4 regions of the Lysinibacillus zambalensis genome follow, and region 2 is predicted to be linked to each of the others. Evidence: riboswitches for the same ligand, from Rfam matches in the RefSeq annotation. Region 2 holds a riboswitch; each other region holds the start of a gene.

Region 1 (7,755 bases), on a different contig from region 2:
CCAAGATGCACCTTTAGTATTAAGCAAGACTGTTCCTAACATAATTCCTACTGCAAAGACGATAATTGTACCCCAAGGAATATGCGGTTCAACTTGTTTCCACGTATAGACCCCGATTTTGGGCATTAATAAAATGGCAATTGCAACGATTGTGACCGTTGTCGTATCGAATGGGTGGAGTTTGCCCTCAGCAGCCCAGAAAAATAGTAAAACGACAGATGTTATGATTAATCGAATTTCGGGAGCTTTTAGTGGGCCAAGTTCCGCAAGTTGTTTTTTGATTACTTCTCGGCCACCTTCGATATTGCTTGTTTCAGGCTTAATTAGTGTAATCATAATGAAAAATAGAGCTACTGACATGATGATGGAGAAGGGAGCCGCGTAAAGCAACCAAGCACCCCATGAAATATCCACACCAAATTGTTCTTTAATGAAATTTAAAGCGACCATATTTTGAGCTGCTGCCGTTTTAATACCGATATTCCAAATGGAGACAGCTTGCACAGAGGTAATGACAAGTAAAGCAGCAAGTCGACTATCGCGTGGTAAACCAAATGCCGCTACCATTCCGAGTAGAATTGGTACAACTGCGCCTGCACGTGCAGTAGCAGAAGGGACGAAGAATGCGAGTGCAATAGATACTAAAATAGCACCGAAGACAATGGCTTTCGTTTTTGTCCCTACTAGTGAAAGAATCCATAGTGCAAGACGTTTATGTAAATTGGTAATTTGCATGGCTGCCGCTAAGAAAAGAGCTGCAGCTACTAGTGCAACTGCTGAATTACTAAATCCGCTTAATGCTAATTTTAATGCATCTGATGTTCCTAGCTCTCTCGTTGGATCTTCCATTGACGGAGCTAATCCTAGTAAAACTGTAACTAGAGCAATAATCATGGCAGAGCTAACGGGATAGGACACTGCTTCTGTAACCCATAGGATGACCGCGAAAGCTAAAATAGCCAAAGCCCGTTGTCCAGCTACAGGTAAATCGCCGTTGTTCGGTAAAAAAGTTATGATGATTAGGGATGCGAACGCTAATGCAATCCAGAGTGGCTTCAAATTACGTTTCGGTTTTGCTTGTTCAGAAGTAGACATACTTTCTCATCCTTTCTAGCATTTTCTATAACATCGACTAGTAAAATGCTTTATTAAGAAAGTAAATTGTCTATTTATTGTAAAAAAAGCTAGTGTGTTCAAATGCGCTCTAGTTATAGCGATAATGGGCAGTTACGAGAAAATCCGCGGTCATAGAAAAGACAAAAATATCCAAAAGATATTAGTTTTTCTTCTTGAATGCAGAGGTAACTTTAGGCTCAGTTCCTAGCATCAATCGTTTAATATTTTCGATATGCAAAATGATGGCTATACTAAAAAGAAATAAGGCTATAAACGTTGGGCCGACCCCAGGAATCCATAAATATGTGGCTGTACAAAAAACGAGATAAAATTCAAGTACACCGACAATTAAAAAGCTCGTCACGAAAGAAAAAATAACAAATAAAATGAGTGCAAATAAGCCAACTTTCCAATCAATCGCGAGTAATATCCCAATAATTGAAGCAGTTCCTTTGCCGCCATTGAAGCCCATATAAAATGGGAAATTATGACCTAGAATGACACCGGCTGCTACGATATAGATAAAGATCCAAACTTGTACTTCAGTTAATTGTGTTATATCAGCAAGATAGACATGTGCACCGATTATAGCTGCAACACCTTTACCGATATCGATAAGTCCGACTAATATGCCGTATTTCCATCCAAGGGAAAGCGTGGCATTAGAGGCACCTGCATTACCAAAACCAGTCTTTTTTAAATCTACCCCAGATAAAAACTGAGCAACTTTAGAGCCATGAATGCAGCCAATCAAATAACCAACAAGAAGAAAAATGATAATGGCTTTTAACATTAAAGTCCTCCTTTCTAAATAATAGGCTTATCACCAAAACGTGTGGTTGATTTCCGTTCCGACTGGGCGCTTTGCCGCTGACGCTTCGCTTTCGCGCAGAGCAAAGCTTCCTGGGGGCGTCCGATGAGCCGCTTTTGGTGCTGCCGCTACGACTTCGTTCCTCGATTGTAATCCCCAAGGAGTCGCCCAGTCTTCACTCCAATCAACTTATGAAAAGGGGATACATTTTAACAAATTTCATTCCGAAACTTTTAGTGATGAACTATGTAACACTAAAATAATGTATGCGTTCGTAATACGTAAAAAAGCAGACAGAAGTTTCGGAAAAAATAAAATTTTAGTGTTGACAGAGAAAATGTCTATGTTTATACTTTGTAACAACGATGGAAATTGAATCACATACTCTTATCAAGAGCGGCGGAGGGATAGGCCCTATGATGCCCGGCAACCAGTAAGTGACGAGCTTGCTAAGGTGCTAATTCCTACAGATTCTTACTTGGATCTGGCAGATAAGGGGAGGAAAACTTGCAACCGCAACCCTCTTCTTAGCTGAAGAGGGTTTTTGTTTTCTACTTAAAAAATCCTCCTCATCTCCGGTGCCATCGTAAAAAAATAACCATATGGAGGTATACAATGACAAATTTTAAACCAGAAACATTGCTGTTACACGGTGGCCAAGAGCCAGACCCGGTAACAGGATCTCGTACAGTACCCGTATATCGCTCAACGGCATTTGTTTTTAAAGACACTGCTCATGCGCAACGTCTTTTTGCCTTAGAGGAAGCTGGCAATATTTACACACGAATTACAAACCCAACTGTAGATGTTTTTGAAAAACGCGTCGCTTTATTAGAAGGCGGTACAGCAGCGGTAGCACTTTCATCTGGTGCAGCAGCTATTGCATTTTCAATTTTAAATCTAGCAGGGGCAGGTGATGAAATTGTTGCAGGTAGCTCTTTGTACGGAGGTACTTATAATTTATTCGCCAACACACTACCAAACTACGGTATTAAAACAATTTTTGTAGACGAAACAAATCCAGAAAATTTCCGAGCAGCTATTACAGATAAAACAAAAGCGGTGTTCGCTGAAATTTACGGTAACCCAAGTTTAAAAGTGCTAGACATCGAAGCAGTAGCGAATGTAGCACATGAAAACGGCTTACCATTAATTATTGATAGCACATTTGCTTCACCATATGGCTCTACACCAATTGATTTCGGTGCAGATATCGTTGTTCATTCCGCAACAAAATGGATTGGCGGCCATGGTACAACTTTAGGTGGCGTTGTTGTAGATGCAGGGAAGTTTGATTGGACTCGTGGACGCTTCCCAGGCTTTACAGAGCCAGATGATTCTTATCACGGTTTGCGTTATGGTATTGACACAGCAGCGGCTGCATTTGCCACAAAACTGCGAGTGCAATTACTACGCGACTTTGGACCAACATTAAGTGCAGATGCAGCATTTAATTTATTACAAGGTTTAGAAACGCTTCATTTGCGTATTCCTAAACACAATGAAAATGCATTAGCGGTAGCTGAATATTTACGAAACCACCCATCTGTGGAATATGTAAATTACAATGGCTTAGAAGATTTCCCTACTTATGAGTTAGCTAAAAAGTATTTGAGAAATGGCTTCGGATCCGTGCTTACATTTGGTATTAAAGGTGGGCGTGAAGCAGGGCGTAAATTAATCGATAGTGTGAAATTATTCTCGCACGTAGCAAATGTAGGGGATGCGAAATCATTAATTATCCATCCAGCATCTACTACACATCAGCAACTATCAGCTGAGGAGCTAATCCAAACTGGCGTAACCGAGTCGCTCATTCGCTTATCCATCGGTTTAGAGGCAGTAGAGGACATTATTGCAGATTTAGAACAAGCTATTGAACAAGTAACAGCTATCCAGCAACAAGTAGAAGCCTAAATACTAAAAGACATTGACTAATGTTGTAGCGTTTACGTATTTTCCCATTCGATAGGCCTCATTTGGTAATGCGTAAAACGTTGCTACATCATCCGCTTGCCTCATTCGGTAAAGGTAACTGAAAATCTTTAAAAATAATACCAAGTAATTTGATAAGTATTGTTGACTTGTTTAATTCCTTGTTTTATACTAGGAAATAAGAAAAGCGTTCGACATTTAGTTTTCATAAGTGCTCCCCCACTTTTGAAATATATGAAGCGGAGTAGTTGCTAAGTCAGTAACTACTCTTATCTACCAATACTGATGATAAAGGAGTGTTTTAAATGGGAAATGTGTATAGTGCGCAAAACATTGCATCTTATCTTATTTATGAGTTAAATGAAGGTCATGTTTTTGTGAACAACATGTCCATTCAAAACATACTTGCATCAGTTGAGAGTAAATGGCAAGAGAACTTCGGACATTCAGCTTTTAAGGAAATTGTTTATGTCAAAGAAGAAGGCTATACAGTAAAAGAAGTTTTTGAAGCTTATGAAGGCTATGGAGCAAGTCATATCTCTCTACCAGCAACAGAGTATTACTTAAAATACGGCACGTTCCAATTAGTTGAACGTACGTATGCAATACCAAATTTTACGCTAGAGGAAATAAGACTGGTGCAACAAGCGTTAACACAATATCGTTATAAATTACTAGCAAAAGCTAGTTAAATCCCTCATATAATTATGCTCATTCTCTGCTGCTACAGGGAATGAGCTTTTTAATTAGATGTTGGAAGATATACTATTATAATTGAAAAAATTTTTATTAATATATTTCAAAAGAACAATTTTTATAAATGTATTTACATAAATATAATAGAAGAAAGACAATTATTTTTGGCTCATTACAAAAGCTTGGATGACATTTGTTAATATTAATAACATGTATAAGTTGATTGGAGTGGAGGTTGGGCGCCCCTCAAGAAATCAACCCCACACAATTGTGATGATCCTTATTTTTTATAAGAATCGTCAATATTTCTTCAATATTTTATAGATCAAGTGAAAAATCATATAATAAAAGGAATGAAAACGATTTCCTTTGCACTTCTAGGAGAAACAAATGTCCATCCTAGAAAGATTTTTCTTGTGAAATGTATGTATTTACGATACAATTTTCAATAAGTTAAATTTTGAATTATTTGAATTTGTGTGTTTCACAGACTGTATCTTCATTCAGAATATTTTTGTAGTGAGAGTGAAACACAATGACTAAATATCTGTCTGAGACGAAGTGTTAAACACGGCAAACTGACCTGCTTTGTAAAGTCAGCGAACAATTCAAAATCTGTACGAATTAAGCTGAAACGAAATAAATATAATGAAACTGCGGAATGTAAGTTGGAGGGAATAACAGAAATGGCAACTATAAAGGCAGCTATATTAGGATTTGGAACGGTAGGTCAAGGAATTTACCATATATTAAACGAAAAGCGTGAAGAGCTTAAAAATAAATTAGGCATTGAGCTAGAAGTAGCAAAAATTTTAGTGACAGACGCCAGCCGTGAACGCGTACCAGGGACAGCACATTTAATGACAACTAGTATGGATGAAGTTTTAGCTGAACCAGGTATGCAGGTTGTTTTTGAGGCAATCGTGAATGAGGAGCCAGCATTTACTTACTTAAAGCGCGCTGTTGAACATAAATGTCATGTTATCACAGCTAATAAAGTAATGTTTGCAAAGCGAGGCATAGAGCTACAGGACCTTGCAAAAGCAAACGGTGTATTTGTGGGCTTTGAGGCAACAACCGCTGGTGGTGTACCAGTTATTAAAACGATGAAAAACATTTTGCTTGTCAATGATGTTAGTCGTATTCAAGGTGTTTTAAATGGGACATCCAACTATATTTTAACGAAAATGCGTTCACAAGGCTGGTCGTTCGAAACTGCTTTAAAAGAGGCGCAAAATTTAGGCTATGCAGAGGCAGATCCATATAATGATATTTCTGGGCAGGACGCCTTTAAAAAATTAATGATTTTAAGTGCTTTAGCATTTGGTGAACAACCAGACTGGGCTGACGTCGAAGTAGTAGGTATTGATAGTATTTCGGCAGAGGAAGTAAAAGAAGCATGCGAAAAAGGCTTGCGTTACCGCCACGTTGCAGAGGTTGAGAAACTAGCGGATGGTAAAGTGGTCGCAAAGGTTGGCCCGCAATTAGTAGATAAAGAACATCCACTTTACCCCGTTGATGACGTCAATAATGCTGTGGCATTAGATACAAATTATATTGGCACTTTAACGCTAGTAGGACCTGGAGCAGGTATGTACCCAACAGCTAGTGTAATGGTAGAAGATTATGCCGAAATTATCGGTAAAAGAGCCGGGTTTGTCGTAACAATATAATAGATATGCCTATCATTCAACAATGCTCAACTTGTTTGAATGATAGGCATTTTTTTAATCCTCATCTTTAACATCAATATCCTCTGGAATAGGAGTATTCCGCCAAATTTCAATTTCCTCTTTAATACGATCTAGCTGCTCAAAATAAGTACTAAACTGCCCGCTATTAATCAGTATTTGGTCCCCATCGTATACTGAACGAATACGGCCCTCGTAAACTAAGCGAAGTATTTGATCCTCTGGCATACTAAGGTCGATGGCTGTTTCTTCAATTGTTTTATACATAATTTCGCTCCTTTTGTTGTTTATATTATAACCTTCCGTTAAAAGAAAGCCTACTGTAGGTTAATAAATGAAAGAAAAAGGAAAATGGTAATTGTTTACTTTTTGATAAATCTGTATTATTAATGTTAATGGGCTGTGGGGACTAGTATTAACAATGTCTTTTTTTCTAATTAATTCGTCTAACAGGTACAACTATTATTTTTTATTGGGGGACAACCTTAGTTGATCCAAGCGACTAATCAAACGCCCCAACCGGAACGGAAAACAACTCACACGTTTGGTAATGAGATTCATTAAAATCTTAAGAATTTCTTCATTTTTATAATAACTGGTTTTTAAGATTTAAAAGGTACACTATTTATTGAGAGCGAGGTGTATATCATGACGAAACTAACAGTTCTTGTTACAGACGATGATCAAGATATTCGTGATGGTATTGAAATCTATTTAAAAAATGAAGGCTACAATGTCATTAAAGCTGCTGACGGCTTAGAGGCAATTGAAAAATTAGAAAACAATGAAGTACATTTAATTATTTTAGATATTATGATGCCGAATATGGATGGAATTACAGCGACGTTTAAAATTAGGGAAGAGCGCAATATTCCAATTATTATGCTTAGTGCAAAGGCAGAGGATGGCGACAAAATTCATGGTCTATCTGTAGGCGCAGATGATTACGTTACAAAGCCTTTTCATCCGTTAGAGCTATTGGCTCGTGTGAAATCTCAACTGCGACGTTATGTACAACTGGGGACGTACAATGAAGGAGCGGCAAAGGTGGAAATCGACGGTCTTGTATTAGATGAAGATGCAAAGGAAGTCAATTTAGAAGGCGAACCTGTTCGATTAACGCCAATCGAATATAAAATTACGGAATTACTAATGAAAAATGCAGGACGTGTATTTTCGATAGGAGAGATTTATGAACGTGTATGGAATGAGGAAGCGTACAATGCAGAAAATATTGTGGCTGTACACATTCGAAAAATACGTGAAAAAATCGAAGCAGATCCGAAAAATCCACGTTATTTAAAGGTGGTGTGGGGCGTTGGCTATAAAATGGAAAAATAAAGTAGAGCAGTATGTTACAATTGCAGGGTTTGTAGCAGGGGTTATTGGACTTATTTATTTTGGCGTGTATGCGTATCAGATAGTAACTGCCCACTCTCCGGGGATGTTACAATTGCTCGAGAGAATTTTTTAGAGAGGAGTTAAAAATATGGTGAAGAATTGGAA
Region 2 (7,755 bases):
AATCCAACATCCCCCATAGCCCAAGCAAGGTCGGAAGTACGTATAGTACCGTAAAACGCAGCAATTAAAATTGCAAATTTAGCTAGCCAAATGACGACCTTCTCTGTAGTTCCTGAGAATAAATAAGCCACATTTGTTTCGGCAATGTAGTAGTATGCCATAATCGTCGTGAAAGCAAAGAAGAATAATGCGATCGCTACGAATGGTCCACCAAAGCCTGGTAATGAAGAGTCAACTGCATATTGTGTATATGCTGCCCCTTCTTTAATACTTTTCGCAAATGTTACTTGCTCATCTCCAGTTAATCCACCTTTATTGAAATCACCAACATAAACATATGAATCAGTGCCTTCTGCAGCTTTTTCATCCTGTACATTGTACATGCCAGTAAATAAAATCATAAATGCAGTAGCTGAACAAATTAATAATGTATCAATGTATACAGAAGCCGCTTGCACGATACCTTGTTTAGCAGGGTGTGATACTTCTGCTGCAGCAGCCGGATGCGCACCTGTCCCTTGCCCTGCCTCATTTGAATAAATACCACGTTTAACCCCCCATGCAATAGCGGAGCCAACAATACCACCGAAGATTTCTTGCGCACCAAATGCACTAGAAAAAATTAATGAAAATACAGCTGGTACTTCTTTAATATTCATTGCGATAATGACAATGGCCATAAGAATATATGCTAATGCCATAAACGGTACAATGACCTGTGCAGCATTGGCAATCCATTTTACCCCACCGATAATAATAGTACCTAATAATACAACAATAATAAGTCCTGTAATCCAAGTGTCAACAGAGAAAGCGTTTTCAACAGCTGTCGCAATTGCATTTGATTGAACACCCGGCATCAACACTAACATGGCAGCTAATGCAGCAACAGCGAAAATGACAGCAAACCATTTTTGCCCCATTCCCTTTTCTATGTAAAAAGCTGGCCCACCACGATATTCTGTATCTTTCTCTTCTTTATAAATTTGAGCTAATGTCGACTCAACATAAGCAGTTGCCGCACCGATAAAGGCGATTGCCCACATCCAAAAAACAGCACCAGGTCCCCCCATCCCGATTGCTGTAGCTGTACCGGCAATATTACCTGTCCCTACTCGACCAGATAATGCAATAGACATTGCTTGGAAAGATGAAATCCCCTTTTCCGATTTTTCGCCTTTAAACATTAAAACAAACATATCTTTAATGTGTCTTACTTGTAGGAACCTTGTAATGATTGAAAAGAAGAGCCCAATTAACAAAATGCCATAAATAAACCACGGTCCCCATAAAATCTCATTCATTTTCCCAACGATTGCTTCCATTTTACCCCTCCAATTTGAAAAATAATACTTTAGGTCATTATAGTATTACACTTTTCAGAAAATTACAACATTATATTCAAGTAACAAAAAGTTAGTAATTTTCTAGTTAATTGGAGAGGTCATTCACTACTTAATTATATAGCCAATGTTTCGAAGAGCATTATTAATAAAATCACGTATATAAACAAAAATCTCGTCACGCTCTACTTCATGAAATAGATTATGATAACTGTTTGCCCATTCTTTAAATTGAAACTCTGTAAAGTCCTGCAGATGAAGCCAATTACGAGTTTGTTTAGTTTCAGTAATATTATCTTTTTCAGCTGTCATCACTAACATAGGTCTATTAGGGAATTCTGCCTTAGGCAATAACACTAAATTGCGCATCATTTGCTGTAGTTCTCGATACCATTTCACTGAAACAATTGACGAAAAAGGAACTTCATCCTTCATCTCATCTCTACCTTCTACACTGCGCGTTAAAGATTCTATAGTAATTTCATGAGTCAGCTTCACATTTGCAGTCAGGGCACTTAAACTAGTTAAAGCATTTGATAATTTACCTGGCAGTAGCTTTAAATGAAGCCATGGTGAAGTTAAAATAATTCCTGCGCATTCATATTTTCGTTTTTGCATGGTATGTAGTAATAGTGTCGCACCAAGCCCATGTCCTATTAAAAAGACAGGTAGATTATACGAAAAAGCATTCTCGATCAAATGCCTTGTATATTTGTTGTATTCTTTAAAATCTTCATCGTGAACATTTGAAAACCCTTTATTCACTCCATGATTAGGTAAATCCCCCATGACTATGTGGAAGCCTTCCAATCTTAATTTTTCTATAAGCCATGCATACCAGCGGTGATTTTCATATGCACCATGAAGAATTGCAACCACAGCCTTTGCTTGTCCATCAGCTTCCCATTTCCACATTTCACATAGTCCTCCTAAAAAAATAATTACACAATGATTATAACGAAATATCTAGCTCATTTTAATTTAATATTTCCATCAAGTTGCGTATTTGATACGATAATATTACATCATAGAAAGAAAAGAGGCGATTCTCATGATCTATCCATTTAAAGGTAAAACACCCAATATTGATCCATCTGTATTTATTGCCGATTATGCGACCATAACTGGTGACGTTACAATAGGTGCTGAAACAACTATTTGGTTTAACACAGTTATTCGAGGGGATGTATCACCGACAATTATCGGAAAAAGAGTTAGTATTCAAGACCTCTGTTGCTTGCATCAAAGCCCTAAATATCCACTAATTATCGAAGATGAGGTAACAGTCGGACATCAAGTAACTTTACATAGCTGTACGATTCGTAAGAAAGCCTTAATAGGTATGGGCTCTATCATATTAGACGGAGCGGAGATTGGAGAGGGTGCATTTATTGGGGCGGGTAGCCTTGTTCCTCCAGGCAAAGTCATTCCTCCAAATAGCTTAGCATTAGGGCGTCCCGCAAAAGTTGTAAGAGAATTAAATGATGAAGATATAGAAGATATGGAACGCATCATACATGAATATGTAGAAAAAGGCCAATACTATAAATCTCTTCAACCAAAAAATAAATAGTTATTTCAACTAAATCAAAGCAGCTCCACGTTGCTTGGACAACCGATCCCCACGTGATTGTATATGTCGCTTATTTTTTGATCAATTATGCCTCGGCATAATTGCGTCCGGAATCGGCTTTGTGCTTAGGCCTGCGTGAAGGCCGACACGATGTCGGTCATTTCGGTAATGCCACAGGACATGTCCCTTTTACCGATGTAGGTCAGTTAGTCGTTATCGCATGAATGCGATGGTTTTAGGCTAACATCCCCTAAGCACTCTTTTCTGATTCCGTGACATCCACCGGGGGCTTTAACTTCTTTCAACGGGTGTTTAGACACCCGCTGAAAGAAGTTAAAAACAACGAAAGGGGCAATAGCATGTTAAGCCCCTTTCTGTAATAGTATCTTAAAATATTTGTCCAACTACTTTATTACTTTAGCTGAATAGTTTATAAACCTGCTTTTTCTTTTAATGCGTCTGCTTTGTCCGTTTGTTCCCAAGGTACATTTAAGTCTGTACGACCGAAGTGACCATATGCTGCAGTTTGCTTATAAATTGGGCGACGAAGGTTAAGCATTTTAATAATCCCTGCTGGGCGTAGGTCAAATAGCTCGCGTACCCATTTTACAATTTCACTTTCCGTAACTTTTCCTGTCCCGAATGTATCAACAGCAATAGATACAGGTTGAGCAACACCAATCGCATAAGCTAGTTGTACTTCAGCTCGATCTGCTAAACCAGCTGCTACGATATTTTTTGCCACATAGCGGGCTGCATATGCCGCTGAACGGTCTACCTTAGTTGCATCCTTACCAGAGAAAGCACCACCACCATGACGGGCATAGCCACCGTATGTATCAACGATGATTTTACGTCCAGTTAGACCAGCATCTCCTTTTGGACCACCAATTACGAATCGGCCAGTTGGGTTGATGAAATATTTAGTCTCGGCATCTAATAATTCACTCGGAACAACTGGAGCAATAACGAATTCTTTTAAGTCTGCTTGAATTTGCTCAAGTGTAGCTTCTTCGTCATGCTGTGTAGAAATGACAATCGTATCAACTCGCACTGGTACATTGTTTTCATCATACTCAATTGTTACTTGTGTTTTTCCATCTGGACGTAAATAACCTAGTTCACCAGATTTACGTACTTCCGTTAAACGACGAGCCAATTTATGCGCTAAACTAATTGGTAACGGCATAAGCTCTGGTGTTTCGTTACATGCATAACCGAACATTAAGCCTTGGTCACCTGCGCCAATTGCTTCAATGTCAGCGTCTGTCATAGAGCCTTCACGTGCCTCTAATGCTTGGTCAACACCTTGAGCAATATCAGGTGATTGTTCACCAATAGCAACAAGTACTGCTAGATTTTCAGCATCAAAGCCATATTTCCCACGTGTATAACCGATTTCTGCTACAGTATCACGAACGATACCTTTAATGTCTACATAAGTAGACGTAGTAATTTCTCCTGCTACTAATACTAAACCAGTAGTTACTGTTGTTTCACACGCTACACGTGCGTTTGGATCTTCTGCTAAAATAGCATCTAAAATGGCATCCGAGATTTGATCACAAATTTTGTCTGGATGTCCTTCTGTTACACTTTCTGATGTAAACAGTCGACGTTTTGTCATTTGGTTTTCCTCCAATTACTTTTACAAATAATATTTGCGAATTAATACGGTACTCATTACCCATGTCAAGCCCGCTCCTATAGATTGAACTCTAAAGCAGTTGTTGCTGTCGCTACGTTTCACTACGCTTTCGCACAAAAAAACAACTGTCGCTGTCGCTACGTTTCCGCACAAAAAACAACTACTGCTTTTAACACGAGGTTTTCGAAAGATCCGTCATTATAATAAGGAAAGGACTATATACTTACCTTTACATTCGTTTTTAACAATAAAAAAATCCTTTTCTCACGCTTACTTTACATGAGGAAAGGAATAATGACTTCGTAACCTTTCACTCTTATCGTTCAAGGGGTTTCCCTTGCATCAGATTGGCACCAGCGCATGTCGTGAAATAGTTCATGCAGGTTGCCGGGTTTCACAGGGCCTGACCCTCCACCAGCTCGGGATAAGAGTATCCGTTCAATATCTCATAATACGGAAAAGGTCGAACGTTGTCAAATATTTTTAACTTCTTTCAGCGAGTGCCCAAACACCCGCTAAAATAGGGAAACTCAGTGTAAGAACGCCACGTCCTGTAGCATTACCGAAAGCGAAAATCATGTCAGCTCTCTTGCTGTCACTGTCGCAAAGACAAAAACACATTGCTGTCACTACGTTAACACTGCGCTTTCGCAAAATAACGTCTACAGGCATAAGCACAAAACCGATTCCGACGCTTTGTTTATCTATAGCGAAAGCAAAGCGTTAGCTACAGTTATACCATTATTATGAAACTCATTTGTATTATCCTGTAAATTCAAACAAAATAATCCCTACTCTCCACCTCACATCATGTGTTAACATATGTGTAACCCTTTACAGCACATTTTGTAGTGAAAGCAAAGCGTCAGCTACGGAACATGTGGTGGATGAAAATGATTGTAGCCCTTTTCAATCGAAGACAAGCTCCAACTAATAAAAAACAAGCTGAAAACTTCACATCCTGTGCGAACCTCATATAAGCCAAAAGCTTCTAGAACACAATTTTGCTGTGTCGAAAGTGATTGACTGATCACTTATAATAAATAGGGTAAAAAGCATTATCAAAACGAATCAATTTACTTTTTGTCGTTTTCTTGAAAAGTAATAAAATCTGAAAAATAATTTCTGAATTAGTATAGATTATTTAAGCAATTGTGTTATACTATTTTTGAAATTAAGAAAATCTCCCTCAGACTCAAGGGAATACTATAAAAAAGGATGGTATTTAATCGATGAATTCAGTAGAAATTGCAAACGAACTGAAGGAATTATTAAGCGGCAGTAACATTAATGTTCAACTTTCAGTACCACAATTAGCTGAAAAAGCTACTTCTCGTGGTGAAGCTATGTTAACAGTAGATGGCGCAGTTCGTGCAGAAACTGGCAAATACACTGGTCGTTCACCTAAAGATAAATATACGGTAGAAGAAGAGAGCACAAAAGATAAAATTGACTGGGGAAAAGTTAACCGACCAATTTCTTCTGAAGTGTTCGATAACTTATATGTAAAAGTAGTAAAATATTTAAAAGAACAGGACGAATTATTCGTATTCAAAGGCTTTGCTGGTGCTGACAAAGATTCTCAATTAAGCATTCAAGTAATCAATGAATATGCTTGGCACAATCTGTTCGCTCATCAATTATTTATCCGTCCAACTAAAGAGGAATTAGCTTCTCATGTTGCTGACTTCACAGTTATCTCAGCTCCTAATTTCAAAGCAGACCCTGCCGTTGATGGCACTGCTTCTGAAACATTCATCATTGTATCACTTGAAAAGAAAATCATCCTAATCGGTGGTACTGAATACGCTGGTGAAATCAAAAAGTCTATTTTCGGTATTATGAACTACTTATTACCACAACAAGGCATCCTTTCAATGCACTGCTCAGCAAACGTTGGTGAAGCTGGTGATGTTGCATTATTCTTCGGTTTATCTGGTACTGGTAAAACTACTTTATCAGCAGATCCTGATCGTAAGCTTATCGGTGACGATGAACACGGATGGTCTGATAACGGTGTATTCAACATTGAGGGCGGTTGCTACGCAAAAACAATTAACCTTTCTGCTGAAAAAGAACCAGAAATCTACAATGCAATTCGCTTCGGTTCTGTTTTAGAAAACGTAGCTGTTGATCCAGAAACTCGTGTTTGTGACTATGATGACGGTTCATTAACAGAAAATACACGTGTAGCTTATCCAATTCAATACATTGAAAATATTGTTGATCCATCTGTTGCTGGTCACCCAAAAACAATCATCTTCTTAACAGCTGATGCATTTGGTGTATTACCTCCAATCAGTAAATTAACAAAAGAGCAAGCAATGTACCACTTCCTAAGCGGTTTCACATCTAAACTTGCTGGTACAGAACGTGGTGTAACAGAGCCAGAACCAGTATTCTCTACTTGCTTCGGTTCTCCATTCCTTCCACTTCCAGCAACAGTTTATGCTGAAATGTTAGGTCAAAAAATTGACGAGCACGGTGCACAAGTATTCTTAGTGAACACTGGTTGGACTGGTGGCGAATATGGTACTGGTAGCCGTATGAAGCTTTCTTACACTCGTACAATGGTGCGCGCTGCAATTGATGGTAAATTAACTGATGTTGAAACAATTCAAGATTCAGTATTCGGTTTAAACATCCCAACTACTATTGAGGGTGTACCAACTGAAGTGCTTAATCCTCGTGATGCATGGGCAGACAAAGCTGCTTATGATAAAAAAGCTGCTGAACTTGCTGGTTTATTCAACGAAAACTTCAAGAAATTCTCAAATGTTTCTGAAGCTATCACAAACCTTGGTGGTCCATTAAAATAATTTACTAAGCAAAGGGAACGATTTCAGTCGTTCCCTTTTTTTGTTGAAAGAGAAAATTTTTATGAAAATGAGAGAGATTTCCATACTAGGCTACTCGCTATCCTTTATATCTAGCCACTTCCACTGCCTTGCATTTTGTTGCCGCTTCCATTTCGTATTTAAAACATTAGCGTTTTAACACTTTTAATTACAGTAGCATGCCAGAAGATACACGCTGAGTGAATGGATTGATTGGAGCGGAGACTGGGCGATCAGCGATATAGAGGAACGAAGGCTAAAAGCATCACGTCCTGTGATAACGCCTTCGTGACCAACATCCTGATGTTGCTGTCGCTGCGCTTTCGCACAAACAAAACCAAAACCTGTTGCTGT
Region 3 (7,755 bases), on a different contig from region 2:
TTTGTATCACCTCATCTATAAATTACAGATGCAAGTAAATTTGCAGGAAGTGATTCAAGATTATTTACAGCCCGTTATTGAATACGACAAAAAAAATAATAGTAAGCTATTAGAAACACTGCAAGTATACTTGCAAACGAACGGCTCTAAACAACAAACCGCTAATCAACTGTTCATCGTACGCCAAACGCTCTACCATCGTTTAAAAAAGCTTGAAAGTCTTTTAGGGAAAAATTTCATGAAGGGGCATAATCGAATTACGCTTGAATTTATGTTGCTCGCCAATTCTTTAATTGAGGATAAAAACTAACTACATGTTTATGATTGATCAGTGATGTTGCAAGAATAGCACGCTCAAAATCGCTATGAGCGTGCTATCAGATTTTAATTTTCGGTAACTACTCCACTATATAATGCTGGTCTGCGGTCGTCATAAACTGGAATTCTGCCTCGTACTTCATCGACAATCGAAAAGTCCACGTCAATGACAGCTACTTCCTCGTCCTCTGCACCAACCCAAAGCACTTCGCCCCACGGTTGAATAATCATTGATTGACCATTAAAGTTTTCTACTTTTCTCGATATACGATTAACAGCGATCACGAAGCATTGATTTTCAATGGCACGTGCTTGCAGCAATGTGTTCCAATGATCGATACGTGGCGTCGGCCATTGTGCCGGCACGAACAATACTTTTGCGCCATCTAAAGCGTGAGCACGTAGCCATTCTGGGAAGCGAATATCATAGCAAATCACACCTGCAGCCTCGATATCACCAAGGGCAAAGCGATTCATTTCATCCCCTGCTTCTAAATATAAATGCTCGTCCATCAATCGGAAAAGATGTGCCTTGTTATATTCACCTACTAACTCACCATTGTTATCAAACGTATACATCGTGTTGTAAAATTTATCGCCCTTCTTCGTTGAAACAGAGCCTCCAACAATATGTACGCCAAGCTCTTTCGCTAGGTTTGATAAAAATGCTTTCGAACGTTCTCCATTCACATCTGCAAGCTCTGATAATTTTTCAAGCGCATAGCCTGTATTCCACATTTCCGGTAATACAATAATTTCTGCACCTTGTTTTGCCGCTTCACGAATCTTTTCTTCCGCACGAGCAAAATTTTCTTCTACTTTGCCAAAACCAACATTTAGTTGGATACACCCAATTTTCATCTTAATTCCTCCCCTTCTCCCAAAAGTATTTCTTTTACTGCATTTGTGCTTTTCTATATTTCATTATACTACAATTGAAAATGATATCGCTGTTGTCTGAGCTTAGAGCAGCTTTGGAACAAAAACAAAAAGACCAGGATCTCAGCAATAAAGTGAGCCCTGGCCTTTTCGCGAAAGTGAATCTTACTAATCATTTTTGCTCTTAGTTTTAGATTCTATTAATTAGTACGATTAAGATTAATAAAAGTTACAGTAATTAAAAAAAAAATTAAATATTATTTTAAAGGGCTTAAAAGTAATGCCAAAACCTATGTTTTATGGGCATTGGTAAGATGCCTCAGATGTTGTTACATGACAAGGCATAATTACGTTCGGAATCTTCTTTGTACTTAGGCTCGCATGCTCTCTGTTTGTGTTTTGTGCGTCCATCTTTGTAAATTGAGACTCTAGACAATTAGTAAAAAAAGTAATAATATTTGCATCAATTATTATTTTCTAAAAAGGAGAACATGCATGGAATTCTCAAAAAAACTACAGCAACTCCCGACTCAATTTTTTGCAGCATTGGTGCAAAAAGTGAATAGTGCTTTAGCAGAAGGGCGCGATGTTATCAATCTCGGTCAAGGCAATCCAGATCAGCCCACTCCCCAACACGTTATAAAAGCGTTACAGGAGGCAGCTGAAAACCCTCAAAATCATAAATATTCTCCATTCCGCGGCCTAGTAGAATTACGTCAAGCAGCTGCAGACTTCTACAAACGTGAATACAATGTTGATATTGACCCTGAAACTGAGGTAGCTATTCTTGGTGGTACAAAAATTGGTCTTGTTGAGCTGCCATTAGCGGTTTTAAACCCGGGTGATACAATGTTATTACCCGATCCTGGATATCCAGATTACTTATCTGGTGTTGTATTAGGTGATGTTAATTTTGAAGTCATGCCACTTTTTGCAGAAAATGATTTCCTGCCTGATTATCATGCTCTTTCTGATGACGTAAAAGAAAAGGCTAAGCTACTTTACTTAAATTACCCGAACAACCCAACTGGTGGTACTGCAACACTTGAATTTTTCGAGGAAACGGCGCGCTTTGCTAAAGAGCACAACATAATCGTCTCACATGATTTCGCTTACGGTGCAATTGGATTTGACGGCAAGAAACCTATTAGTTTCCTGCAAGCGGAAGGTGCCAAAGAGGTCGGCATCGAGATGTATACATTATCTAAAACATATAATATGGCAGGCTGGCGTATTGGATTTGCAGTTGGTAACGCTGATATTGTTGCGGCTATTAATCTTATTCAAGATCATCTATTTTGTAGTCAATTCCCTGCCGTACAACAAGCAGCAGCGGTTGCCCTTACAGCATCACAGGATTGCGCGAATACGCTAAGAGCGACTTATGAGCGTCGACGAAATGTTCTTATCGAAGAAGCACAGCGCATTGGTTGGCAAGTAACGGCACCAAAGGGCTCTTTCTTTGCATGGCTCCCTGTTCCATTAGGTTATACAAGCGAGCAGTTTGCTGATGTATTGCTCGACAAAGCTGATATCGCAGTAGCTGCTGGCAATGGCTTCGGTCAATACGGTGAAGGCTATGTTCGTGTAGGTTTACTCGTAAGTGAAGAACGCTTACGTGAAGCGGTCAGCAGAATTGAAAAATTAAACCTATTTAACTCATGAACATTTGATTCCCTCTATCAAAAAACTGTCCCATCAGCTCACGCTTGCTAAGGGACAGTCTTTTCATCTCACTATTTTTTGTGGTAGCTCTAGCCCTTCTTCTATTGGATAACATTGGTCATAAACCATTTCTTCATACGGACACACCACCCCACTAATCGCTCATAGAGCCATGAAAATGCGTTTCATATCTCCCATCCCACACATAGTTGACTCTCACTAACATTCCCACCCATCTCCCTTAATGGAATATTGTAATAAAATAAAAAATTTTAAAAATTCCATTGACTTACCATAACCAATAATTTATATTAGTCCTATCGGATTTACAAAAAAATATTATAAATCTCTTATCAAGAGTAGCTGAGGGACTGGCCCTATGAAGCTCGGCAACCTCCTTTTTTAAGGAAGGTGCTAAATCCTGCAAACGATATCGTTTGAAAGATAAGAGAGGACACTTTTTTTATGAGCCTCTCTTAATTTTTTAAGAGAGTTTTTTTTATCTTCATTTACATGAAGATAAAAGCCTCAGGCGGATGTCACAGATTTTGAAAGGAATGAATTGTGCTAGCACAATTCAATATCCGGACAACAATTACGCCAAGGCGAAATTGTTTTTTTATACAAACCGATAAAACAACTTTGGAGGTATGTCTCATGAAAAAGAAAAACAAAATTTTACTAGGTTTAGCAAGTCTCACATTAGTAGCAGCATTAGTAGGTTGCGGTACTAAAGAAGATAAAGGTAGTCAAGGTAAGGCTATTAATGAAAATAAAATTGTAGTAGGTGTAACTTCTGGTCCACACGAACAAATTGCAGAAGTTGCTGCAAAAGTTGCCAAAGAAAATGGCTTAGAGGTAGAACTAAAAACGTTCTCTGATTATGTTTTACCAAATACATCGTTAGCCGAGGATGATCTTGATGTAAACAGCTATCAACACAAGCCTTTCCTCGATGCATTTAACAAAGATCACAAAACAGATTTAGTGCCAGTAGGAAAAACAATTTTAACTCCAATGGGCATTTACTCTGAGAAATATAAATCATTGGATGAAGTTCCTGATGGTGCTACATTCGGATTACCAAATGATCCAACGAACGGTGCTCGTGCTCTATTTGTCCTTCAAGAGGCAGGCATCATTAAATTAAAAGAAGGTGCAGACTTAACAGCTTCTACTCGCGATGTGGAAGAAAACAAAAAGAATTTTAAATTCATTGAATTAGAGGCTGCACAAATTCCGAAGCAGCTTAGTGAAGTAGATGTGGCAGCTATTAATACGAACTTCGCTCTTGATGCTGGTATTGATCCTAAAAAAGACTCCATTCTTTTAGAATCTACTAACTCTCCATATGTAAACTACATCGCGGTACGTTCTGAAAACGAGGATGACCCAGCGATTAAAAAATTTGTTGAAGCCTATCAATCTGATGAAGTACGCAAATTTATTGAAGAGGAATTCAAAGGTTCTATCATTCCAAGCTGGTAAGTAACGATGAAGGGCCTTTCATAAATTAAGAATCTGCGAGACTCCTATAGGAATGCTAGCAGATTCTTGCTTTATAAAAGGACTTAGAAAGGAGATATCACAGTATGATTCAACTAGAAAATATAACAAAAGAATTTAAAACTAAAAAAGGTATCGTTAAAGCAGTAGATGGCATTAACCTACATGTCAAAAAAGGTGAAATTCATGGGGTTATTGGCTACAGTGGTGCAGGAAAAAGTACCCTTATTCGCTGTGTTAATTTATTAGAGCGTCCAACAACAGGTAAAGTATTGATCGACAATGTAGATATTACTTCCCTTTCTTTAAACGACCTTCGCGAAACGCGTCAAAAAATCGGCATGATCTTCCAGCATTTTAATCTCTTAAAAACAGCGACCGTTTACAACAATATCTCGGTACCATTAAAACTTCTAGGCTATAACGACTCTGAAGTGAAAAAACGCGTTGCAAAATATGCAGAAATTGTTGGCCTAACAGAGAAATTAGATAGTTATCCTAGCCAGCTTTCGGGTGGTCAAAAGCAACGTGTCGCTATTGCACGTGCACTAGCCCAAGAGCCTGAGATTTTACTCAGTGATGAAGCGACAAGTGCTCTCGATCCTGAAACAACTGACGCTATTCTTGAGCTTCTCTTAAAAATTAACCGTGAACTGGGCATCACTATTTTACTCATTACACATGAAATGAATGTTATTCAAAAAATTTGCGATGATGTATCCGTTCTTGAATCAGGGACGGTTGTGGAATATGGCTCTGCTATAGAACTATTTTCGAAGCCTCAGCACCCAACGACACGAAAGTTTTTAAACACTATTTCTCAACGTAATTTATCTCCTTCCCTTATCGAGCAATTGAATCTTTCCGGAAGTGTGATTCGTTTAACATTCCTTGGTGAAAGTACCGGGAAGCCATTACTTGCAGAAGTGAGCAAAGTTTATGATGTACAACCAAATATTTTAACAGCCAATATCATTGAATTAAAAAATGGCATCGTCGGGAATATTGTCGTGCATCTTCACGGTGAGGCACATATCGTAGAAAAGGCACTTAAATATTTTACAGAAAACGGGGTAGACGTTGAGGAATTAGGAGGCGAATTAAATGAATAGCATTCAAAGCTTCTTTGCAGACTGGTCAAATGTTATTGGGCAATCCATTATCGAAACCTTTCAAATGGTCGGGATTTCATTATTGTTCTCTATTTTAATTGGGATCCCTTTAGGGCTTTTAATCGTTTTAACCCGACCAGGGCAATCATTTGAAAATAAATTTCTCTATCAATTTTTCAATTTATTTATTAATATTATTCGCTCTGTACCGTTCATTATATTACTATTCTTCATTTTACCGTTCACTAAGCTGATCGTTGGCACAACTATTGGTGTAAAAGGTGTTATTGTGCCGCTTGTTGTTTATACAGCGCCTTATATTGCGCGACTTATGGAAACGGCACTATTGGAAGTTGATCCAGGTGTTGTGGAAGCTTATACAGCAATGGGTATTAAACGACGTCACATCATTTGGAATGTCTTACTACGTGAGGCTCGTCCATCCATTATTTTAGGCTTAACAATTGCCACAATCGGTCTGATAGGAGCAACAGCAATGGCTGGAATGGTTGGTGCTGGTGGTTTAGGTGATCTCGCATATCGTTACGGTCATTTACGCTATGAGGTCGATGTGATGTATGCGACAGTGTTTATCTTAATCATCCTTGTTCAGATTATTCAATCAATGGGTAACCGCTTTGCTGCGAAACTAAAGAAAGATTGATAGGAGGATTACGATGACAAAAACAACACATGGTGATCTACTGTTAAAAAATATAAATGCACAAGCCCCCTTCCCTATTTGCTTTGCAGATTTAGAAAAGGCTGTTGCAGAAAAGATGGAAGCTGGTCCGTTTGGCTACATTCGTTCAGGTGCTGGGGGTGAACAAACATTACGAAATAACCGTGCCGCCTTTGAAAAATACTCTATTATTCCACGCTTTTTACAGGATGTTTCAAGTATTGATACATCGATTGAGCTGTTCGGAAAAGTACATCCAACTCCGCTCTTATTTGCTCCTGTTGGCATGAACAAAATGGCACATGACGAGGGAGAGCTTGCCGTTGCTCGTGCGGCTGATCAGTTAAAAATTCCTTATATTCAAAGTACAGTTTCAAGCTATGCACTTGAAGATGTGGCACAAACAGCCCCTACTGCTACTAAATGGTTTCAATTATATTGGTCAACAAATGAGGAAATTGCATATAGCATGGCAGCCCGAGCCGAGGCTGCTGGTTTTGAGGCTATTGTTTTAACTGTAGATACCGTCATGCTTGGCTGGCGTGAAGAAGATGTTCGCAATCAATTTTCACCATTAAAACTTGGGTATGCTCGAGGAAACTATATGAATGATCCTGTTTTTACTGCTTCTTTACCAGATGATTCATTCGAGTCATATGTACAGGGCGTTTTGCAAAATGTGTTCCATCCAACATTAAATTGGGAGAATGTACGTGAATTAAAGCGCCGTTCTAATCTCCCTATTTTACTGAAAGGAATCTTACATCCTGAAGACGCAAAACTAGCTATTGAAAACGGCATTGACGGTATTATCGTATCAAACCACGGTGGTCGCCAATTGGATGGCGTAATTGGTTCACTCGATGCCCTTCCTGATATTGTGAAAGCTGTAAAAGGACGAATTCCTGTTATTTTAGATAGCGGTGTGTATCGTGGAATGGATGCTCTTAAAGCACTCGCTTTAGGAGCTGATGCTGTTGCCATTGGTCGTCCCTTCGTCTACGGACTAGCATTAGATGGGCAGCAAGGAGTCGAAAAAGTAATGGCGAATTTATATGATGAATTAAAAGTTTCCATCGCTTTAGCGGGGGCAATATCAATAAAAGGACTACGTGATATCACATTAGTGAAAAAAGATGGAGCGTAAATAAAGCGTCCGGCAGTTTGAGATAGAGATAAAAGATTTATCGGAACGTTTCACCGATTTATCGGAACATTAATATAAATTGGGCTACCTCACTATTGAGATAGCCCAATTTTTTATTGAATAACGCCTAGTTCACGACCGACTTTTTCATAGATTGCTAGAGCGCCGTCCAGCATTTCTTTTGTATGTGCCGCTGTAGGCATGTTACGAACACGTCCTGTGCCTTTTGGAACCGTTGGGAAAACGATTGATTTAGCGTAGACGCCTTCCTCAAATAGGCGACGTGAAAATTCCTGTGTAAGCTTTTCATCACCAATAATACATGGTGTAATTGGCGTTTCAGATTCGCCGATATTAAAGCCTAATTTAGCAAGACCCGCTTTTAAATAATCGCCATTTTCCCAAAGCTTATCGTGAAGCTCTGTTGAGTCAATCAGCATTTGCAC
Region 4 (7,755 bases), on a different contig from region 2:
CTTTTACAGTAGCGAGTACCATTTTCCCCTTGCCAGCACTCTCTTCATTTTTCTCCATGAATTGCTCTAAATGTGACACTGCTGCCTTCATAACTCCTGCTGATTGTAACACCTCTGCTACGATGAGCTGATTATCGTTAAATAAACGGCCAACCTCTGCCATTCCGTCCATTAATGGGCCATTAATAATATCAAGCGGTGTTTCGAAAATTTCACAAGCAGCATCTAGATCCTCAATAAGCCCTTCCTTTGTACCTTCTAAAATATAGTAAGCTAAGCGACCTTCTACTGTTTTCGGAATATCTGCCTCTGTTTTTTCCTTCTTTTTATCACGATAGAAATCCGTGAAAACAGCTAATGTTTCATCATTTGTATGGAAGAGTAAATCATTGGCTAGCTTAATTTCCTCCTCAGGAATGGATGCATAACGTTCTAGCTTCTCCGTATTCACAATTGCATAATCTAATCCAGCCTGTGTACAGTGATATAAATATACGGCATTTAATACTTCACGACCTACTGGTGGTAATCCGAACGAAATATTACTTACACCAAGCACCGTTAATGTACGTGGCATTTTTTCTTTAATCAGGCGAATTCCTTCTACCGTTTCAAGTGCTGAACCAATATACTGCTCATCTCCCGTTCCTACTGGGAACATTAATGGGTCAAAAATAATATCTTCAGGAGCAATACCCCACTTTTCTGTTAACAATTTATAGGAACGTTCAGCAATCTCAAGCTTGCGCTGTCGATCAACCGCCATGCCTTGCTCATCAATTGTCCCCACTACTAAAGAGGCACCATATTTTTTCACTAGCGGTAAAACTGCGTCAAAACGCTCCTCGCCATCCTCTAGGTTTATAGAGTTAATAATGGCTTTCCCTTGAGAAAACTTAAGTGCTTCCTCAATTACTTTTTCATCTGTCGAGTCAATTACAAGAGGTACTTTTACTTTTTTTACAACCTCCTGCATAAAGCCACGTATATCTTCTAGTTCATCGCGGTCAGGGTTTGCTAAACAAATATCGATAACATGTGCTCCATTTTTCACCTGGGCACGCGCGATTTCTGCAGCTTCCTCAAACTTCCCGTCAATAATTAAATTTTTAAACTTACGAGAACCGATTACATTCGTCCGTTCTCCAATAAATAACGGACGCATAGAATCGTCATACACCAATGGCTCGATACCAGAAACTACATGACCATGTGTGGCATCTGGTAATTGACGAGGCTTTTGGTCCTTTAGCACTTCTCGAATAGTAGCAATATGTGCTGGAGTTGTACCACAGCAGCCTCCTACAATATTTAACCACCCCTTTTCCGCAAAGCCTTTTAGCTTTTGTGACAGCGAATCAGGTGACTCATGGTAGCAGCCTTCCTCGTCAGGTAAGCCTGCATTCGGGTAACAGCTAATATAGCCTGTTGAAAGCTCTGCTAGTGAACGGATATGATCCGTCATAAACTCTGGTCCAGTTGCACAGTTTAAGCCAACTGATAATGGCTTAATATGCTCGATGGAAATGTAAAAAGCATCAATTGTTTGACCGGCCAATGTTGTTCCCATCGGTTCAATTGTTCCTGATATCATCACAGGTAGCTCTTTTTCAGTTGCCTTAAAAGCACGAGATACCCCTAATGTTCCTGCCTTAACATTCAACATATCCTGACTAGTTTCTAGCAACAGAACGTCAGCTCCGGCTTCGATTAATGCCTTGGCCTGAACATAGAAGTTTTCCTCTAATTCATCAAATGTAATACCACCTGTAACTGACAAGGTTTTTGTGGTTGGTCCCATAGCCCCCGCTACAAAACGTGGCCAATCGGATGTAGAAAACTCATCTACTACTTTGCGTGCAATTTCCACAGCACGTGTATTGATTTCTTCTGCCTTCGCACCAAGATCATATTCATTTAATACAAGTGGAGTACTTCCAAATGTATTTGTACAAATAATATCTGCTCCAGCTTCTAAATATTTTCTATGAACTTTTTCAAGCACATCTGGTCTAGTTAGCACGAGATTTTCATTACAGCCATCATATTCCTCGCCGCCAAAATCCTCTGCTGATAAATTTTCATTTTGTAGCATTGTACCCATTGCGCCATCAAGAATTAAAATTCGTTTCTCTAGTTGTTCTTCAATCAAGTGCTTAGCCATTTATACTTACCCCTTTTTTCTGTTCATCCAATTGCTCAATAAATTTCATCAATTCTAGTGTCATGTCATAGCGTAAAAATGGTGTGATGAGGTAAATACCATTGAAATATTCCGCTGCTACTTCTACTAATTCCTTGGCAATTGCAATCCCTTCTAGTGTTGCGCGTTCTTTATCATCGCCACATGCCTTCATACGGGCTAACACATCATCGGATAGTTTGATGCCTGGCACTTCATGATGTAAAAACTCCGCACTTTTATAGCTCGTTACTGGCATAATACCTATATAAATTGGTGTTTCTAAATGCTTTGTCGCCTCGTATATTTCCACGATTTTTTCCTTTGTATAAACAGGCTGCGAAATAAAATAATCTGCCCCATATTCAATTTTCTTCTCTAATCGAGATACCGCGCGATCTAGTACACGTACATTAGGATTAAAGGCAGCCGCTACAGAGAAATTCGCCTTTTTACGAAGTGGTTTCCCCGAGAACGATACACCTTCATTTAACTGTTTTATTAATTGGATTAGCTCCATTGAAGATACGTCATAAACGCTTGTGGCCCCTGGGAAATCGCCCACCTTCGTCGGATCTCCAGTCACTGCTAAAATATCGTGAATACCTAGTGCATTTAATCCCATTAAATGTGATTGAAGTCCAATTAAATTACGATCTCGGCATGTTATATGAGTTAACGGTCGTACCCCGTGTGTTTCTTTCAGTAAGGCACCCATTGCGACATTACTAATCCTTGGAGAAGCAAGTGAATTATCTGCCATCATGACTACATCTGCGCCCGCCTCATATATTTTTCTTGCTCCCGCAATAAAGCCTTCAATTTCTAAATGTCTTGGTGTATCTAATTCCACTATAACTGAGCGTTCTCGTTTTACTTTTACATGTAATGGTTCGTAATTTGCTGGCTCAGCCTCACGGACAATCTCTACTTTTTCTGGCTTTGCATACTTTTCTTCGACTGGAGATAACTCCTCTAAGTACTTTTTCGCTGCAGCAATATGCTTTGGTGTCGTACCACAGCAACCACCAATTAAACGTACCCCCTGATCACGAAGCTCTACAGCTGCTCGACCAAAATAATCTGCCTCCGACTCATAAACGACACGGCCATCCTCTACATCAAGAAGAGAAGCATTCGGATACGCTGACATAAATGCTTTCTTAGGAAGCTCCACACCTTCAAATGCTTGTATTGTATGGTGAGGACCTAAGCGACAGTTAACACCTACGAGATCAGCACCTAGCGCTTCAAGTTCATGTAAAGCGTTATTTAAGCTCATTCCATTTTGTAAAATTCCTGGTTCGTGCATAGAAACTTGAGCAATAATCGGTAATTTCGTTTTAGCTCGTAGCATTGCTAAAGTCGCTGTTAACTCTTCAAAATCATAATATGTCTCAAGTAAAAGGCCATCTGGATTTCCTGCAAGTAAAACGGTTGCCTGCTCATCAACTGTTGCTAAAATTTCCTCTAACGTTGCGTCGCTTTTTCGAATACCACGGATTCCCCCAATAGTACCTAAAACAAATTGTCCACCATCTGCCGCTGCTCGTTTTGCAATCGTTATAGCAGCTTCATTAAACTGCTGCACACGAGATTCTAATCCATAGCGGGCTAATTTTATGGCATTAGCTCCGTAAGTGTTCGTTTGAATAATATCGGCACCTGCCGCTATATACTCTCTATGAATCTTTTCAATTAATTCAGGTCTTTGTATATTCATTTCCTCGTGGCAATACTCCAAGCCATAGCCATATAAAACTGTACCAATTGCACCATCTGCTGTAAGAACATGCGTTTTTAACCTTTCAAGCAATCCCATAAAACTAGCCTCTCTTCCTTTATTTATAAAAATTAAAATGCAAAAAGCCTTCTTTTACATAAAAAGAAGGCTTTAACGTTTCGTCATTGTTTTTCCTTCTCATCTTCGACACTACGGTCCTCTGGATTTAGCACCTGACAATAAGTTGGTTGCTGAAGCTTCACAGGGCCAGTCCCTCAGCTTCTCTTGATAAGAATGTTGTATGAATTTTTTAAATAATTAAAAGAATCATATCGTTTACGAACGATTGAGTCAAGACTATTTCACAGAACAGAGGTAAAATCTCACGAAAAATACCATATTTTGATTTAAATCAAACAATTACGATAGTTTTTCAGCAAGCTCCTCACCAATTTTTTTACCATTTTGAATACACGCACCTATGCCCACTCCGAAATAAGAGCAACCCGCTATTGATAAATTCGGATAGTTTTTCTCAAGCTCTTGTACGAGACCTTGCAACGCTTCACGATGTGCCAAATCATACTTTGGCATTTGGTCGATCCATTTTGTCACGTCCACAATTGTTGGTGTTTCCTCAATCCCCAAGCTTTTTCTTACATCTTCTAGAGCAACCGCTGCTAACTCTTCATCTGACATCAAACGCAATCTCTCATACTCAGGGTTAATGCTCTTATAAAAAAGTCGTACAAGTAATTTTCCTTCTGCTGACGTGTGTTTCCACTTGCGACTTGTCCACGTTGCTGCATTACAAATAACATCCGAATTATGTGACACAATATAGCCTGTTCCATCCGCGGGTAATCTATTATCTGGTACATCAAACCCTAAGTAAATCGTAATGGCGGATGCAGTATTGAATTGTTCAAAATAGCCGTTCAAAGATTCATCCTGCAATAAGCTTTGTACCGCTTCATTTGGCAGTGCCATGACAACATGATTTGCTTCAATTATTTTACCGTTTGCTAATGTAACGGAGTACTGATTCTCCTGCTTTTTAACACTTATAGTGGCAATCCCTTTTATAATTTCTACATCCGTTAATGTTTCTTCAAGTCGATCAATTAATGACGATAAACCATTTTTAAATGAAATAAATTTTTTATTGGCGGCTTTCAAAAATTGTTCCCTGTTTGCATCAAAGCCTTTAATAATACTACCGTAATCATTTTTGTAATCGATTAAATACGGTAAAGTGGAAGCAATTGAAAGTTGATTTAAATCTCCCGAGTATACACCTGCAAGTACGGGCGCTATTTGGTTTTGAACAAGCTCCTCACCTAAATAGTACGTTAAAAATTCTCCAATCGAACTTTCCTTTGTAAATTCTTCATTTGGCATGGTTAAATCCTTTAATGCTTCTTTTTTACCTTTCTCTGATACAAGCGTGCTTTCCTCTAGAGATTGTAAGCTCATAGGAATACCAAACGTTGAATCTGCTGGGATAGCATGTAGCTCATTATTTGTGAAAATATACGAAACACCCGTTTCGTTATACACAAGATTTTGTTCAAAATTAAGTTCTTCTACTAACTCCATAACACCTTTATGACGCGCTACTATAGAATCTGCTCCTGTTTCCATGATAAAGCCTTGTTCATATGCAGAGTGAAGCTTACCACCAAGGTATGTATTTTTTTCAACGAGTACTAGCTTTACATTTAAGTTTTTCTCCTGAACTTGACGTTGTAAATAATGCATCGTACACAAACCCGTAATTCCGCCACCTAATACAACTACTGTTTTCATATTAACCGCCCCTATTTTTAGTTCTTTATTTCAGTATAAACTTTTTTTATCGAAAATTACGTTAAACCCTTTACAAATTTAGCAAAAATGGAGCTATCCAGCGCATAGGATAGCTCCATTCTTTTCTATGTTCAATTAGTATATATTGAATTTAACAGCATATTTTCACCGGTATTTTTATCTACCTAGCGGATCGTATATATTAACAGTTGATATAGTGTTATTATACACTACAGTGTAAAGCATCTTTATTTTTCTTTGTCTCCTGCTTTTCACTTCATTAATTTAAATTTTGTGCAAAGCTAGCTAGTTCTTCAGCGGAATTTTTCACTTCATTAAAAGCAATACCTAATTGACTTAGTACTTCTACTATTGCTTGTACTTCTTTTTCCATCTGTCCATTTTGTTCTTTGGCTTCGGTCATAGCGTCCAATATATTAGTAAATTGGCCTTCCGTTTGAACCATGTTTTCCTCACCAGAAGTTACCTCTTCTTGAATATTACTAAGCGAGTGAACAAGTTTATCAGTCCGCTCATTCGTTTTATGTAATAAAGTCGCAACCGATGTGACAGATTCCTTTGTTTGAATCGATAGTTTTCTCACTTCATCTGCAACAACACTAAAGCCTTTACCCGATTCTCCAGCGCGAGCCGCTTCTATTGCCGCATTTAAAGCTAACAAGTTCGTTTGATTAGCAATATTTGTCACAACATTCATAATCGATTCCATTTCCCTTGACATATCTGCCAACTGTGTAATATTTTCCGCTATACCATCAAGCGAATCAATAATATTACTCATATTTTGCGATTGATTCTTTAATCGTTCACGACCTTCTAATGCCTGACTCTCAGCCATAGTCGACACTTGAAGTGATTTTTTTGCCAGTTGTTTAATTTCATCCGATTGTTCACTTAAGCGATGAAACGAGTTGTTTGTTTCCAATGATATTGTGGCAAGACCTTCCGAAGACGCTACGATTTTTTTCTCTATTACTTCTTTTCTACGTTCTATTTTTTCATGAAGCTGCTCAATGGTATGCTCAAAAGCCTCTAAAACTAACTGTTGCTCAAAATTAGATATTTTTGAGATAGCCCTAATTGTATTAAGTTGATCCATTGGATGATGAACATGTTCTTCAACTAAGTCAATAAATGATGCCGTTAAATCTTGAAAAGCACAAATATACCATTGTGTTTTAAGCCCGATATGTACATGTACTTTAGCAATTTTAACTCTTCTTTGATAAAAATCATCATCAATCGTACCATTAAACATTTCAATAATATGACGTCTTAAAGTAATTTTCAGCTTCTCTACAGAACTATGTTTATTAATAATATCTACTAGAGTACGTTCAGTTACAATCATTTCATAAAATCGATTAACAATGTTATCAATATTGCCTTCTACAAAAGGTTGAAAGGCTTTTAAATATTGTAAATCCCGCTTCGTCAATTTAAGCAAATCAATTTGCTTTTTTATTGAATTGCGATTCGCTATATCCATTTTTACAATGTATTGCTCTAAATCTAACGCCGTTGTCTTTCTCTGTTTTTGAAAAATCACACATTTACCCTCTTTCATGCCGTGTACTTTTAAAAGCTGAGAAAAATTTAATTCCATTCACTTAAAAATAAAAAAACATCACCATAACGTACAGTTGATTTCCATTCGGGCTAGGCGCCTTCCTGTGGAATTGTCATCCCTAACTTTTAGTGAGAACACCCTCAGTATTACTTATGACTCTGTCCCTTTGTTAAATCAACTAAAAATGGTAACTTTATAATTAGCTATCGCTACTAACTACCTTTCAAAATCCCTCATATACCTTATACATTTTATAAATAGCTGTCAATTTTTATAATTACATTTTTTTACATTAATTGAACAAAAAGTACCTGTTGTCTTACTTATTATCTAAAACAGCAAAAAAGCTACCACAATACTTTTGGGTAGCCAATTGACATCATCTCTGTTTTTTTTATGCTTATTTTTCCTTTGTTTTAGTTCGAGGTAATACCACTTTATTATATTGAT

The links. A riboswitch is a leader RNA that binds a small molecule or an ion and turns the genes downstream of it on or off. The one in region 2 is predicted to bind S-adenosylmethionine.
Region 1: another riboswitch for S-adenosylmethionine. It lies ahead of ABNX05_RS25545 (O-acetylhomoserine aminocarboxypropyltransferase/cysteine synthase family protein); the one in region 2 lies ahead of metK (methionine adenosyltransferase).
Region 3: another riboswitch for S-adenosylmethionine. It lies ahead of ABNX05_RS24085 (MetQ/NlpA family ABC transporter substrate-binding protein); the one in region 2 lies ahead of metK (methionine adenosyltransferase).
Region 4: another riboswitch for S-adenosylmethionine. It lies ahead of ABNX05_RS23680 (bifunctional homocysteine S-methyltransferase/methylenetetrahydrofolate reductase); the one in region 2 lies ahead of metK (methionine adenosyltransferase).

The regions. Positions count from the first base shown of each region.
Region 1 is NZ_JBEGDG010000041.1:8,002-15,756, reverse strand. It holds gene ABNX05_RS25555 (DASS family sodium-coupled anion symporter) at 1-1,095, opposite strand, end outside; gene ABNX05_RS25550 (glycerol-3-phosphate acyltransferase) at 1,277-1,909, opposite strand; SAM riboswitch class I at 2,312-2,425, shown strand; gene ABNX05_RS25545 (O-acetylhomoserine aminocarboxypropyltransferase/cysteine synthase family protein) at 2,543-3,844, shown strand; gene ABNX05_RS25540 (hypothetical protein) at 4,168-4,554, shown strand; gene ABNX05_RS25535 (homoserine dehydrogenase) at 5,245-6,231, shown strand; gene ABNX05_RS25530 (MerR family transcriptional regulator) at 6,286-6,516, opposite strand; gene ABNX05_RS25525 (response regulator transcription factor) at 6,898-7,590, shown strand; gene ABNX05_RS25520 (hypothetical protein) at 7,568-7,723, shown strand; gene ABNX05_RS25515 (sensor histidine kinase) at 7,739-7,755, shown strand, end outside.
Region 2 is NZ_JBEGDG010000004.1:22,292-30,046, reverse strand. It holds gene ABNX05_RS07340 (alanine/glycine:cation symporter family protein) at 1-1,325, opposite strand, end outside; gene ABNX05_RS07335 (alpha/beta hydrolase) at 1,452-2,258, opposite strand; gene ABNX05_RS07330 (gamma carbonic anhydrase) at 2,395-2,916, shown strand; gene metK (methionine adenosyltransferase) at 3,347-4,543, opposite strand; SAM riboswitch class I at 4,878-4,995, opposite strand; gene pckA (phosphoenolpyruvate carboxykinase (ATP)) at 5,797-7,383, shown strand.
Region 3 is NZ_JBEGDG010000033.1:7,325-15,079, forward strand. It holds gene ABNX05_RS24070 (PucR family transcriptional regulator) at 1-310, shown strand, start outside; gene ABNX05_RS24075 (carbon-nitrogen family hydrolase) at 385-1,179, opposite strand; gene ABNX05_RS24080 (pyridoxal phosphate-dependent aminotransferase) at 1,693-2,862, shown strand; SAM riboswitch class I at 3,210-3,313, shown strand; gene ABNX05_RS24085 (MetQ/NlpA family ABC transporter substrate-binding protein) at 3,520-4,350, shown strand; gene ABNX05_RS24090 (methionine ABC transporter ATP-binding protein) at 4,455-5,480, shown strand; gene ABNX05_RS24095 (methionine ABC transporter permease) at 5,473-6,144, shown strand; gene ABNX05_RS24100 (alpha-hydroxy acid oxidase) at 6,158-7,309, shown strand; gene ABNX05_RS24105 (glycine C-acetyltransferase) at 7,423-7,755, opposite strand, start outside.
Region 4 is NZ_JBEGDG010000030.1:28,521-36,275, forward strand. It holds gene metH (methionine synthase) at 1-2,164, opposite strand, end outside; gene ABNX05_RS23680 (bifunctional homocysteine S-methyltransferase/methylenetetrahydrofolate reductase) at 2,157-4,004, opposite strand; SAM riboswitch class I at 4,101-4,200, opposite strand; gene ABNX05_RS23685 (protoporphyrinogen oxidase) at 4,326-5,714, opposite strand; gene ABNX05_RS23690 (protoglobin domain-containing protein) at 5,995-7,284, opposite strand.